2 regions of the Rheinheimera sp. MM224 genome follow, and region 2 is predicted to be linked to the other one. Evidence: riboswitches for the same ligand, from Rfam matches in the RefSeq annotation. Region 2 holds a riboswitch; the other holds the start of a gene.

Region 1 (7,130 bases), 900 kb from region 2:
GTGCTTCGGGTCAAACCTGCTGGCTTAGTCTGGAATGTGATGCAGTTTTTGGTGAACAAGGCCAGCTCACAGGCTTTGTGGTGATCTTCCTCGATATCAGCAGCAGGAAAAAGTCCGAGTCGGAAGAAAAAGATAGTCAGAGCCGCACAGCCCGCCAGCGCAGCACTTTAGCTCAACTGGTGGTAGACGATGCGGTTGCAGCAGGGGATGGTCTGGCTTTTGCCAAAAACCTGGTGCGTGCAACATCTTTAGCCATAGTCTGCAGCAGAGTCAGTGTCTGGATGTTGTCCGAGCATGGCGATGAAATGTTTTGCTTGGCACTACACCAAAGCGAGGGGGATCCGCAACTGGGGCAACTGCTGCTAAGGCGAGCCGATTATCCGCATTATTTTGCTGCTGTGGCTTCACGCGGCTGGATATGTGCCAATGACGCTATTCATGATCCAGCAACCAGTGAGTTTGCTGAGGTCTATCTGAAGCCTTTAGGGATCAGCTCAATGCTTGATGCCGGCATTATTATCGCCGGTAAGGTCGTTGGAGTGCTTTGTCTTGAGCATATAGGACCCAAAAGGCAATGGCACTCAGACGAAGAAGCTTTTGTCAGTGCTATTGCTGCTGTGATGGCACAAACCTTATCTGTGGCGCAGCGCAAAGATGCGGAACAAATCAGTAAGGAGTATGCACAGCACACTCAAACCATTTTAAATAATGTGGTCGATGGCATTATTACTATTGATGAAAATGGCCGTATTGCCAGTATGAACCCAGCTGCCCAAAGCTTGTTTCGCTGCAAAGCTGAAGACTTTTTGGGGCATTATGCGACTAACCTGTTGCCACCACTCACCAGGCAATTACAGGATTCACAACAAGCTTATTTGCCAACTCCTGGAATTAAACCTCTGCTGGGGTGTAACCGCGAGCTGGACGGATTACGAGCCGATGGCAGTATCTTTGCTATGGAAATGGCATTGTCAGTGATGCGTCGGCAAGGACGGCTGATTTATATCTGTACTGTGAGGGATATCAGCGATCGTAAACGGATAGAGCGATTAAAAAATGAGTTTGTCTCTACTGTTAGTCACGAACTGCGTACGCCTTTAACCTCTATTACCGGCGCTTTAGGCTTATTACACGGCGGAGCCATGGGCGATATGCCTGATAAAACTACGAGTCTGATTGGCATCGCCTATAAAAATTGTCAGCGCTTAACTTTGCTGATCAATGATTTGCTGGATATAGAAAAAATAGCAGCAGGTAAGATGCAGTTTGATCTGAAAGCGGAGCGGGTGCTGCCTTTAATCCAACAAGCCTTGGATGCCAATAAAATGATGGCGCAAGAGCGGCATATCTATTTAAGTGTTCAGACGATGAGCACTGACGCCAGTATCAGGGTAGACGCCAAGCGGTTTATTCAAGTGCTATCAAACTTTTTAAGTAATGCCATTAAGTTTTCACCTGCTGCTGCCACTGTATTGGTTGAGTTGAGCCTGAGCGACCAAATGGTGCGTATAGCAGTCATAGACCAGGGGCCTGGTATACCTGAAAAATTCCGCGACCGTATTTTTCAGCGTTTTTCTCAGGCTGATGCATCAGATACCAGACAAATTGGTGGCACAGGTCTTGGGCTTGCGATTTCTAAAGAACTGGTGCACGGCATGAACGGCGTAATTGGCTTTGAATCTGTGGAAGGTGAAGGTGCTACTTTTTATTGCTGTTTTGCTTTGGCGCAGGACTGAGCCAGAGTTTGAATCGTCGCGTATAACTCTTATCTATCATTAGAGGAGCTTCTGTTATGCGTTTTATTGCTTTGTTTGCGCCACTGTTACTGTGGGGCTGCAGCCATCAGGTTCAGGACTATCAACAACAAACCCCGACTTTTCATTTACCTGATTATTTCAGTGGCTCACTCAACGCTTACGGCGTAGTAAAAAACTGGCAAGGTAAACAGAGTGTGCGCTTTGAAGCCCAGCTCTGTGGCCAGTGGCAAGGTAATAAAGGCACTTTATTCGAGTTATTTCATTTTAGCGATGGCCGGGTAGAGCAGCGGATTTGGCAATTGGCTGTGGACAAAGAAGGTAAGGTCACAGGTTCAGCGGCAGATGTGACAGGCCAGGCAACAGGTCAACAGGCGGGTAACACCTTATACTGGGAATATGTGCTGCAAATCCCGGATGGGGATGGCGTGATAGAAGTCAAAGTAGAAGACTGGTTGTATCTGGTTACACCAAAACAGCTGATGAACCAGTCCACTTTGTATAAGTTTGGTCTACCGGTGGGCGAAATTATTTTATCCATCCAGCAACAGGACAACAAAGCCAGTTGCAGCGCTTTGGAACAACAGCTGGCAAAACTAAGAGCAAGTTAAGCCTGCTCTTGCTCCATACTTTCCAGTTCTATTTTTATCGCGTTACAGGAAATCTGAATTTCGTATAAGGACACCAATAAACTCAGCATTAAACTGGCCAGACTGGCGCCAAAAGCGATCTGGCCGGCCAGACCCCACTGCATAAACAGAAAAAACATCGACAAGGTACAAAGTACAAAGCTAATAACGCCCCAACGCTGCATAGAGCGAATTAAAAACATCCGTTGTCGTAAGTTTTCAATCTGACGTTTGGCCATATCTCTGACTTGCCCGCCTTCACGGGTATTCAACTGACGAATAAGCTGGGCCAGTACTAAAAACCTGTTGGTATAGGCCAATAACAGCAAAGAAATTGCTGGAAACAACAAAGCAGGGGTAGTCATGGTCATCAGCATAAAGTCACCTGTGTTCAGAGTGGAGAAGGATTGACTAAGATTCTGATCATATTCGCATTAGTGCTGTGCTGGTAGTACACTGGACAAAAATAACAGTGTTTTCTGTCAGCCTGGGCTTGTGTATGATGCGCAGCCAGAGCGACCAGACCAGAACGGATTGAACATGAAACAAAAAGCAAACAACTTCCAGAATATGCGTGAACTAGGTTTTTATCAGCAAGCGGCTATAGCAGCGACTTTGCTGGAACGTATGTTGCCTAATTATCAGCTGTTTAGTGAAGTGACAGGCTTTGGCGACACCAAGTTATGTCGCGATATTCTGAATCTGGTGTGGGAATGGCTTTTTGTTAAGAAGGTCAAAATTAACTTTGAGCGTTTATGCAATGAGTTAGAGCTTGCGACACCAGATCAAAGCCAGTTTGATATGTTTGGTGTTTATCCTGCTATTGATACGGCCACAGCTTTGGATTCTATGCTAAATGGCATTTTGTCACAGGATGCGACTGAGTTTGTCAACGTTGCCAAAATTTCTCAGGCTTCAGTTGCCCGCTTAATAGAATATCAGGCTGAAGATATCGACATCACCACTGAAGCTGAATTGAAAAAGTGGGTACGTGATCATGAACTGATGGAATATGAAATGGATTGTCTGTCCGAATTGATTGAGCTGGTGACACCATTAAATGATGGTTTCCAACGTGAGCAAGTGCAAATGCTGAAAGCCTGGGTACGTGAACAAGGATTAAGCAATCTGGGTATGGAGCTTGTTCCTGAAACTCAAAATTCAGACGGCTAAAAGTCTTGCAGTCTGAATGAATAGTTCTTTTAGAGTCAATACTTTAACTTTGTTAAAAAGCGTTAAAATTCCTCTTGCATAAAAAGCAGTCACTGCTTAAAATGCGCGCGCTCGAAAGGCAAGTCTCCCGAAAGGGAGTACACGCAAAGCTGCAGATCTAAGGGGAAACCTACGATGGCTGGGCTGCCGTAATCTGATGATTACGTAGGACGCATCTACGCCAGTTCGCTGGTATCAAAGCTCCTCCTTTCGTGTTCGCTGATAAATAACAGCAAACATGTTGTTATTGAAGTTTCAGCCTGTTTTTTTACAGACCAATCAGCCTGATCTTTAGATCAGTGTTAGCCAACACCGGAGCTTGTTATGAAATTTAAATTTATTGCTGTAATCGCCATCGCTGCTGTTCAATTTGTTGCACCAACTGCCTCTGCAAATGACCAGATGGTTCAGTCTATCTGTGCATACGTGGCCGATAACAACAAAAACGACCTGCGTAAGGCTTTGTCTGATAACCGTATGCGTTTAAAAAATGTTTATGATGGTATCACCTGCGATGGTTTACCTTTAGTTCGTCATGCTATTAAACACAATGCAGCTGACACAGCTGAGTTCATCATCAAGCAGTTACCTGGTAGCCAGGTTGCTAAATCAGGTGATGTAGAGTGGGCAACCAGCAATGGTTTTGCTGCTTCTCCAATCCTGGAAGCGATCAAAGCCCGTAGCGCAAGCTAATCGAATTTTTATATGGAAAAGGCGCCTGATGGCGCCTTTTTTATTTTCGGGTTTAAGGTTGTTGCCAGAGCCGGTAAGCTAATTGCCCTGCCACTTTCTCTTTTAATAACAGCCAATCTGCAGGCAGTTGATCCAGCGCCAGTTCTTTTTCTGTTTCCAGATAAATCAACGCACCGGGTTTCAGCCAGCCTTGTTCTGCCAAAGCTTTGCAGCAAGGGAGCGCCATGTCTTGTCTGAAGGGGGGTCAATAAATACTAAATCAAACTGACGCTGCGCTGGTTTTTGTAACCACAACAACGTATCTGTCTGCAGAACTTCGGCCTCTGTGCTGCCCAGACTTTTCAAATGTTGTTTGAGTAAGTTCGCTGCTTTGGCTTCTTTTTCCAGCAACAAGACAAAATTAGCATAACGCGATAAGGCTTCTAAGCCCAAACTACCACTACCTGCAAAACAGTCCAGTACAGTGCTGCCTGCCACATCCTGCATCAGCCAGTTGAATAGCGTTTCTTTGACTCTGTCTGAAGTTGGTCTTAGTCCTGCGGCATCTAACACAGGCAAGCGCCGGCCTTTCCATTTGCCACTAATCAGCCTGACAAAACCTGGCCCCTGATGTGCCGGAACTGTACTGCGGCCCTTTGCTGTTTTCATTGAGTATTTTTGTCCTGCATCTTAAAGATGGTACTATATGGGTCAATTTTACCTTAGTTTTCGGATCTTCAGGCAGCGACCTTTATGACAAAGCAAAATAAACTCTTCTCCTGGCTTGGTTTTGGTAAAAAAGCTGAGGCTGCAGCTGTTGAAACTACAACAGAGCAGCAAGTACAACCTGTGGAACAACAGACAGAAGTCGTTCCTGTAAAAGAAGTGTCAGATGTGCCTATGCCTGATCCTGCGCCAGAGGTTGAAGCGACTCTGCCGGTTTCAACTCCAGCAGAGATTGTCACGGCTCCTGTCCCAGCTCTGCAACCTCAGCCTGCCGAACGTCCTGGTTTTTTTGCCCGTTTAAAACAAGGTTTAACTAAAACCAGCCAGAATTTAGGCAATGGTTTAGCCAGCCTGTTTTTAGGTAAAAAAATTGATGATGATTTATATGAAGAATTAGAAACCCAACTGTTGATGGCCGATGTCGGTGTAGATACCAGTCAGAAACTGATTAAACAACTGGTGCAACATGCGGATCGTAAACAGTTAAAAGATGCCGATGCCTTATTCGATAAGCTGCAACAGGAAATGGCATTGTTGTTGGATGAAGTTGAGCAACCTCTGCAACTGAAAGGCGCTGATGGTCCGTTTGTCATTCTGATGGTGGGTGTTAATGGCGTAGGTAAAACCACCACTATTGGCAAAATGGCGCAGCAGTTTAAGCAACAAGGCAAATCAGTGATGTTAGCCGCTGGTGATACCTTCAGAGCTGCAGCTGTGGAGCAGTTGCAGGTTTGGGGGGAACGTAATGCGATTCCTGTGATAGCCCAGCACAGCGGTGCTGACAGCGCTTCGGTAATTTTTGATGCTTATCAGGCAGCCAAAGCCCGTGGTGTCGATGTATTGATAGCCGATACCGCCGGTCGTCTGCAAAACAAAGCGCATTTAATGGAAGAGCTGAAAAAGATTGTCCGGGTGATGAAAAAAATCGATGCCAATGCGCCACATGAAGTGATGCTGACACTGGACGCTGGTACAGGACAAAATGCCTTAAGTCAGGCACGCTTATTTAAAGAAGCAGTGGATATTACCGGTATCAGCTTAACCAAGCTCGATGGCACGGCCAAAGGTGGTGTGATATTCGCAATCGCTGATCAGTTTAAATTACCTATCCGCTACATTGGTGTGGGTGAGGGGATAGATGACTTGCGGGTATTTGATAGTAAAGATTTTATTAAGGCATTGTTTGCCAGGGATCTCTGATTATGTTGCGTTTTGAGCAAGTGACAAAAAGTTATAGCGGTGGTTTTGTAGCGCTCGACAGGGTTAGTTTTCATCTGGAAAAAGGCGAAATGGCCTTTTTAACAGGGCATTCAGGCGCGGGTAAAAGTACCTTATTAAAACTGATCAGCCTGATTGAGCGTCCAAGCACAGGGAAAGTGTTTATCAATGGTGTGGATTTAAGCCGGGTGAACAAAGGTCAGGTACCTTATGTACGCCGTGATATTGGTATGATTTTCCAGAACCATAAGCTGTTGATGAACCATAGTGTGTTCGACAATGTGGCCTTGCCTTTAGTGATTGAAGGTTTCAGCGGCAAAGACATGACCAAGCGAGTGCATGCAGCTTTGGATAAAGTTGGGCTGCTGGATAAGGTGCGTTGCCTGCCTCACACTTTATCTGGTGGCGAACAACAACGGGTTGGTATAGCCCGAGCCGTGGTTAATCGCCCACCTTTATTGTTAGCAGATGAACCCACAGGGAATCTGGATCCTGATTTATCTAAAGACATTATGAACGTATTCGAAGCCTTTAATCAGGTCGGCGTGTCTGTGCTGATTGCCAGTCACGATTTAAGTTTATTAGCCCGGATGCGTTACCGCACCCTGACCTTAAAAAATGGTCGCATGATCAACGATGGCTTAACGTCCTATGGAGCCGACGAATGAGTATTTTATTTCAGGGCCGTGCGACAGGGGCTACCGCGGTGAAGCAAAGCTTGTGGAACAGATTTGTGATGTTTTGGGTGCATCATATTCGCCAGGCTCTGACCAGTTTAGGTGAAATATGGCTGACTCCGGCTTCGTCATTATTAACAGTGGCTGTGCTTGGCGTTAGTTTAACTTTGCCTGTCACTTTGCATTTAATGGTGAAAAACCTACAGCAGGTCAGTACCAGTGTGGATCAGGCTGCGCAAATC
Region 2 (7,130 bases):
TGACTATGGTCATAATCTCAGCTCGGGCAGCTTCCACTTTGCGCACTGGCTGAGGTTTCATCGTCTCAATTTGTTGACGGTAAACCTGCGCCAAACGTTTTGGCAACACAGCCAGGATACTTTCGGTCAGTGCCACATCGGCGCCTTTGAGTGCAGTGACCCAAAGTTCGTCCGGAATATCCGTTAGCAGTTGATTCAATACATCTTCGCTTTGGCGGCTTAAGCTGTAGAAGTCATACATCTTGTCTTCAATGGCATCGGCCATAGTGATGTCGTGCTTTTTCAGCAGCTCCATCACTTCAGATTTATTGCCACTGTATCTGTTCATAATGTCAGCTACTTGCTGCACGCCGTTAATACGGGCGCCCACTTGTTCGCCGACATACTCAATACAACGTTCCAGCGTGTAACGTAAATCTTCAATCACGTGCTCGCTGACTTCCCGCATATTGGCGATACGGAACAAAATATCGTCGTGTTTTTGCGCCGGAAATAAACTCAGAATAGTGCTGGCTTGCTCCGCAGGTAAAAAAGCCAGAATAAGCGCCTGCATCTGGATATGTTCCTGCTCCATAAAACGCACCAGCAGCTCAGCGGGCACCCATTCCAGACGACGTACATCATCGGCTAAAGCGCCACCGTAAATATCATCCAGCATGCCACGGGCCAATTTACGGCCAACGGCTTTATCCAAAGCCCGCTCCAGATAAACACGCGAAGCGCCGCTGACACCACTTTCTGTGCGGTACTGATCAAAAAAGTCAGTCAAAATAGTGGCCACATCGTCCTGAGTCACATTGGCAATTTTGGCCATACGTTCCGACAAAGCCCGCACTTCATTACGGCCTAACTTCTTGATAATACAGGCTGCGTTTTCTTCACCCATACTCAGCAGCAGGATAGCGGCTCTGTCCAGATCAGAAATCTGTTTGCTTTGCTCAGCTCTTAACGGATTCAATGCTGACTCCTCGTTCTATCCAGTATTTAATGACTGCGGTCACCCGGTCAGACTCACGGTTGGCCAGCAATTGCAGGTGGTTGATTTGCTGCGCAAATTCAGAGCCCACTTCGGGTAAATGAATATTGTGTTGTGGCCCGCTGGATAGTGAATTGGTTAATGCAGGGTCTGCCTGAGCATCCAAGACTGCTGGCCCTGTCGCCAGATCCGCATTTTGCATCTGAGTCGGATTCTGAGCACCAGTCATGCCCTGAAACCCAGCAGCATTGTGTTGTTCTTTGTTTTTACGGCTGACCAAATGATTGACCAGAGGGCGAACACCAAAAATCACCAATGCCAAACCAATAATGGCGCCGATCAGGTAACGTAAATACTCTTTCATTTCCGGCATTTGCCACCAGGCCATGCCTTCCATTTGAGTTGCTGCGTCGCCAGGCACAAAACCAAAACTGGTGATATTAAACTGATCACCCCGTTCGGCCTGATGGCCTGTCGCAGTTTTAATCATTTCACCTAACTGAGCTAAACGCTCTGGAGTCCAGGGTGTTGCACCTGCAGCGGCTTCATTCACCAGCACAGACACACTTTGACTGCGCACCCGGCCTATTTCATAGCGGGTATGGGTAATGGCTTTGCCTGTATCGAATTCACGGCGCATTTCATTACGTTGTGAGGTACGTTCATTGTTGTCAGGTTGTGCTGCCGCTGCACCTGGCTGTGCAGGCACAGGCGGTTGATTGGCTAAAGAGCCAGGAATACCCATAGCCAGTTGATCCAACATCGAGTCCGTTTTGCTGTTTTCACTTTTCAGCACGCCTTCTTTATCCAGCGCTTCACGGGTTTCTTCCACCACGTTAAAGTCGACATCAGCAGAAACCTGAATACGGTAATTGCCGTCTCCTAAAATAGGCAGCAACATAATAGAGGCCCGCTCTTCGACAGAACGTTCCACTTTTTCAATAAAGGCGAGTTTTTTGTCGGTTTCTTTACCAACCGGAGTTTCATCAAACAGATCGCCGCTGACTAACTTACCGCGCTGATCCACGACAGAAATATTGCGGCTATCCAGGCCAGGAATACTGCCAGCAACCAGGCTGACAATAGCTTCTACTTGTTCAGGTTTCAGGTTATAACCAGGAGCTAAATCTACCATCACAGAAGCTGCAGATTTTTCTTCCTGCCGGCCAACAAACAAATTACGTTTAGGAATAGCTAAATGCACTCTGGCATTACGCACTCCATCCATAGTAATGATGGTTCGGGCCAGTTCACCTTCTAAAGCGTGCTGGTATTGCATCGACTCCATAAACTGACTGGTGCCCATGGTGACTTTGTCCTGCATAGCAGACAAACCTTCAGGCATTGCAGCCTTAATACCACGAGCCGCCAGCGTAATACGGGCATCGGCTAAACGTTCCTGCGGCACCATAATATTGCCGCTGTCGGTATCGATACGAAATGGAAATTGCTCTTTATCCAGAATTTCCACTATACCGGCTTTGTCGTAATGCTCCTGATTGCCATACAAAGGCACAAAGTTTTTTGCCGAAGTCCAGAGGATCACCACTATAGTGGCCGCTACTAAAGTCGCCAGCAAAGCAATGGACGCCAGGCTCTTATCGCCATTAGGTAACCAGTTCATTTTGCTGGATAAGTTAATCACTCTTTCCCGCAGTCTGTTGTCTGAAGCCGCCACAGGCAGAGCTTTTGCCAATTCAGTTTTCATTAAAAGCCCGCCTTACAGAGACATACGCATGATGTCATCAACACCATTCATCACTTTGTTGCGGATTTGCAGCAACATCGAAAAACTCAAATCTGCTTTTTGGCTGGCGACCATAGCGCCCACCACATCATCGCTGCGACCTGCGTCTACGGCGGCCATCATGTCTGACGACAGATTTTGCTGAGCATTGATAGAGCGCAAAGCAGAGGCAAAATCGCCCGACATCGAACTGTCGTTGTTGGCTGGCATCACTTGCTCATTGCTGGCAATTTGTTGCAACTGGCTAAACTGGCTGAGTAACACATCTTGAGTATTTAACGGAGAAATCATAGCTAATCCTTCCTGCTGCTTAAGCTATTGCATCAATATCGACACCATGCTCACGCATAGCGGCCAGTTTGTAACGTAAGGCTCTGGTGCTTACGCCCAAAGCCTCTGCAGCCCGGGTTCTGTGACCATTAAATTGGTTCAGCACACCCAGGATGTAATCAAATTCGGCATTCTTTTTGTTGAGTTTCAGATGGTTAATGCTGGCTGATTCAGGGGCAGTCACTGCTGGCAGAGGTAAATTCAGATCAATCGCCTGCACTTCAATGCCTCGGGCCATCACCAAAGCACGCTGCACCACGTTTTCTAGTTCCCGCACATTGCCGGGCCAGCTGTACTGGCAAAGCGCCGCTTTAGCTTCTTTGCTCAGTACATATTTGCCATCGGCATACTTCTGCACAAAAAACTCAGCCAGCGGAATTATGTCGTCTTTGCGTTCCCTCAGAGCAGGCCAGCTCAGTGGCAATACATCCAGGCGATAAAATAAGTCCTGACGGAACAAGCCCTGATCAACCAACTGACGTAAATCTTTGTTACTGGCTGCAATCACACGCACATCCAGTTTAATTTTGCTGTTGCTGCCTAAACGCTCCAGCTCGCGTTCCTGCAATACCCGCAGTAATTTGGCCTGCAGCGGAAGTGGCAGCTCTGAAATTTCATCCAGCAGTAAAGTGCCACCATTGGCCGATTCAAACTTACCAATTTGCTGGCTGACCGCACCGGTAAAAGCGCCTTTGTTGTAACCAAACAACATGGCTTCGAGCATATTGTCTGGAATCGCAGCACAGTTCACCGCCACATAGGTCTGGTCACGGCGTGCTGATACATTGTGAATGTAACGGGCTAAACGCTCTTTACCTGTGCCTGACTCACCATGTAACAGCACTGTGGCATCGGTTTGCGCTGCGCGATTAGCCAGTTGCAATACCTGACGACTACCCAACGACACAGCCACTAAGTCTTTTAAACCACGGCTGATCGAAGAGGCATTGCGGATGGTGTTTTGCAGTTGCTGCTGGTTAAAAGGCTTCAGCAGATAATCAATAGCGCCATAATTCAGACTTTCAGCGGCCACTGCGTGTTGATCTTTTTCGACCAGCACTATGATTTGACAGGAAGGGTGCTGTTTTTTCAGCAGAACCATCAAATCTCTTGTGCGCATCTCGGTCAGTTCAGCAGCCATCACCACTATGTCCGGTTGGTGCAAAGAGCAAGAGTTCAGCACGGCATTCAGATTGGCGGCGTGGTTTAACTGAAAACCTTCAGCTTTGACACAAAGCATCAGGTCCTGTCCTGGCTGGCATTGTTCAATCCAAAGTAAATGTTTCATGTTCATGGTTTCACTCTTGTCTTTCAGCTTTGAGTACGGATCAAACGGACCAGTACTCTCCTGTTGTGCGATTGTGTTTTGCTGCCAGCAGCCGGATATCTGTTGCCATGAGCACGGATTTCCAGTTTGTTTTTGCTAACGCCAAATTCAATTAAATGTGACGCGACTTCATCAGCGCGTTCTTCGGACATTACTCTGTTGGCGATGCTGGTACCCATGTCGTCGGTATATCCGTCTATCAATACTTTTTTTACCGCTTTATCTTGCTTGATATAAAGCGCCAGAGTTTTCAGGAAAGCAGCATCATCGGCTGAAGGCTGGCGTTCATTCACCGGATAAAACAACTGGAATTCGCGGGCCTGGGCCCAGGACAAAGGCAATAAAGCGTCAATACAGCTTTGGAATTGTGCGAGGGCTGAAGCGGATTTGATATTAGGAACTGTCAGGGTGATTTCCTGATCGGGCATATCCAGCATCAGTTGTAGCCAATAGCCTTGCTGTAATTGCTGCATTACAACGGGCACCTGCTCAATAAAGCGGGCTACTTTGGCATTAATAAAAGTGGGGGAAAATTGCACAGCAGGGGCGACTTGCTCTGGCTGCCAGCCAGCAGTGACGACATGGCCTTGCACATCCTGTAATTCCAGATGAGCCGCATGCATGGTCAGTTGCATTTCAATAGCACGGGCTGGCTCTTTGCTAAAAGCCAGAGTACCCATAGCGCCCAAATCCTGCGCCATCCGGCACTGAAACTGATCACCACTGATACGCCACTGTGATTGATCCATAGCAGGCATGTACTGCGGGGCAGTAGCTACAGCCGATGTTAGCCAAAGACCTAACAAAGAAATAATCACAGGTTCATCCTTTTAAACCGCATAACCGCAATCGACAAAAACGCCAACCACAAACAGTATTAAAAGGCAAAAAAAGCAGACAGGTATACAGCCAAATCCTGGACGGATCTGTGTTGTATCCACCTGAACAGGCGAAACCAAGGTCTGACCAAAACTGATCAACCTTCAGGTTCACCTTTTGGGTGACCGCTTGCTAATGCAACCCCGCTATCATAGATCCTTGCGGATCCTTAGACCGGAGGCTTTGCGTCCTGACCTTTAAGCCAGTTTGCCTTTTAATTTCTAAGCTTGTTAGAAAAATGAGGTTCAGAACAAAAATGAACTCTCACTTAATACTCTACAATAAACAAAAAAAACTGGCTGCAAGCTTTATTTTTATGATCTTCAATCGTTTAGTCAAAAAATATACACTGACTTGCTGCAGATGTTCATTTCAAAATGAACTAAAAAAACATTTACAGTTCAATAACATAGATATGTTAACCATAGTACATGACCTTTTGGTGACAAAATCAGACCTTAGTCTGAATTCAGGCTGAATTGCGTTCAGCAACTGATTTTCAGCGACGAACGGATCAACACCAGATCCTTTTTTGTGGTTATTTGGTCGCCTTTTAACCCAAAGTTCCTAATACATTGACCCGAATTTGCTCTGGAATTTCGTTATAAGACAACACAACCAGAGATCCCTGAGTAAAGGTACGGGCATAACGCGCTAATAATGGCCTTAGTTGTGGTAAAACTACCAATACCGGCTGATAGCCCTGTCGCTGCATTTGTTCTTTCACCTGAGGCATAGCACGCTGGAACTGACTCAATAAATTCGGTGCAACAGGAAAACTATCCAAAGCTACTTTACCGGCCTGCATCGCCTGATTTAATGCACTTTGTAAAGTTTGCTCCAGCTTTTCATCCAGGCTATAAGCCGCTAATTCTTCGCGCTCTCCCAGCACTTGTTTCACCAATACCCGTTGCAAAGCACAGCGCACATCGCTGGTCAGTAAGATTGGATCTTTGGTCACCTCGGCACTGTCGACCAAGGCTGTGGCTATAGTCACCACATCCCCTAAACTGACCTGCTCTTTCAGTAACAAGCGATAGACTTTTAACTGCAGATTAGGGGTCAGTGCTTTTTCCAAACTCTCAGCCAGAGTCGGCGCTACAACAGACAGGCGTTTATTAAATTGCTTAATATCTTCAAACAAAAACAAATCGGCCAGATTTTCTTTAATCACTTTGCCGACATGAGTGGCGATAACTGTGGCTGCGTCCACCACTGAATACCCTAAGTTTAAAGCTTTGGCTTTTTGCTCTGGTTCAATCCAGACCGCTTCTAAGCCATAAGCAGGATCGACTGTCAGCTCACCATCCATCTGACCGTAAATATCACCAGTGTTCAGTGCCAGCAGCTTTTGTGGCTGCAATTTACCCGACACCAGCGGCACTCCGGCCAGCTTGATGCGGTACTCCTGCGGATTCTGCTTTAAGCTGTCACGTACCCGCACTTCAGGCAGTAAAAATCCGGACTGTTCAGACAAGGTTTTGCGCACCCCTCTTAAGGTTTGTAGCAAAGTTTCGCCTTGCTCTTTATCGGCCAGATACACCAGACGGAAGCCCAGTTCCACCGAAATACGGTCGATAAAAGGCAAATCATCCCAGACTAAAGCAGCGGGTTCCTGACTAATTTTTTCAGTCAGCGCTTCCACTTCGGTATAGCTGCGACCATCAGCTTTTTGCTGCAAACGCCAGGCGGCAAAATACAAAGGAGCGGCGAAAATTAGGAAGGCGGCGGTTGGCATACCAGGCACTAAACCCAGTACTGTCATAATCAAGGCGGCAGTTAGCAGAACCCGGGGAGAAGCCAGCAACTGACGGCCCACTTCGTCCGACATTTCACCTTCGTCATTCATCCGGGTAACAATAATAGCAGCG

What was found. Region 2 has a riboswitch for cyclic di-GMP ahead of OM978_RS20285 (OmpA family protein). Riboswitches for the same ligand answer to the same signal wherever they lie in the genome.
Region 1: linked by a shared signal. The riboswitch ahead of OM978_RS02995 (DUF3718 domain-containing protein) and the one ahead of OM978_RS20285 (OmpA family protein) in region 2 are both predicted to bind cyclic di-GMP.

What each region holds. Positions count from the first base shown of each region.
Region 1 is NZ_OX352320.1:615,443-622,572, forward strand. It holds gene OM978_RS02975 (PAS domain S-box protein) at 1-1,736, shown strand, start outside; gene OM978_RS02980 (DUF3833 domain-containing protein) at 1,793-2,365, shown strand; gene OM978_RS02985 (DUF2721 domain-containing protein) at 2,362-2,760, opposite strand; gene OM978_RS02990 (YjaG family protein) at 2,924-3,556, shown strand; cyclic di-GMP riboswitch class I at 3,664-3,747, shown strand; gene OM978_RS02995 (DUF3718 domain-containing protein) at 3,920-4,288, shown strand; gene OM978_RS03000 (RsmD family RNA methyltransferase) at 4,341-4,490, opposite strand; gene rsmD (16S rRNA (guanine(966)-N(2))-methyltransferase RsmD) at 4,469-4,936, opposite strand; gene ftsY (signal recognition particle-docking protein FtsY) at 5,168-6,193, shown strand; gene ftsE (cell division ATP-binding protein FtsE) at 6,196-6,879, shown strand; gene ftsX (permease-like cell division protein FtsX) at 6,876-7,130, shown strand, end outside.
Region 2 is NZ_OX352320.1:4,360,951-4,368,080, forward strand. It holds gene OM978_RS20265 (FliG C-terminal domain-containing protein) at 1-958, opposite strand, end outside; gene fliF (flagellar basal-body MS-ring/collar protein FliF) at 939-2,684, opposite strand; gene OM978_RS20275 (flagellar hook-basal body complex protein FliE) at 2,697-3,014, opposite strand; gene OM978_RS20280 (sigma-54-dependent transcriptional regulator) at 3,034-4,347, opposite strand; gene OM978_RS20285 (OmpA family protein) at 4,365-5,198, opposite strand; cyclic di-GMP riboswitch class I at 5,393-5,481, opposite strand; gene OM978_RS20290 (flagellar biosynthesis protein FlhA) at 5,813-7,130, opposite strand, start outside.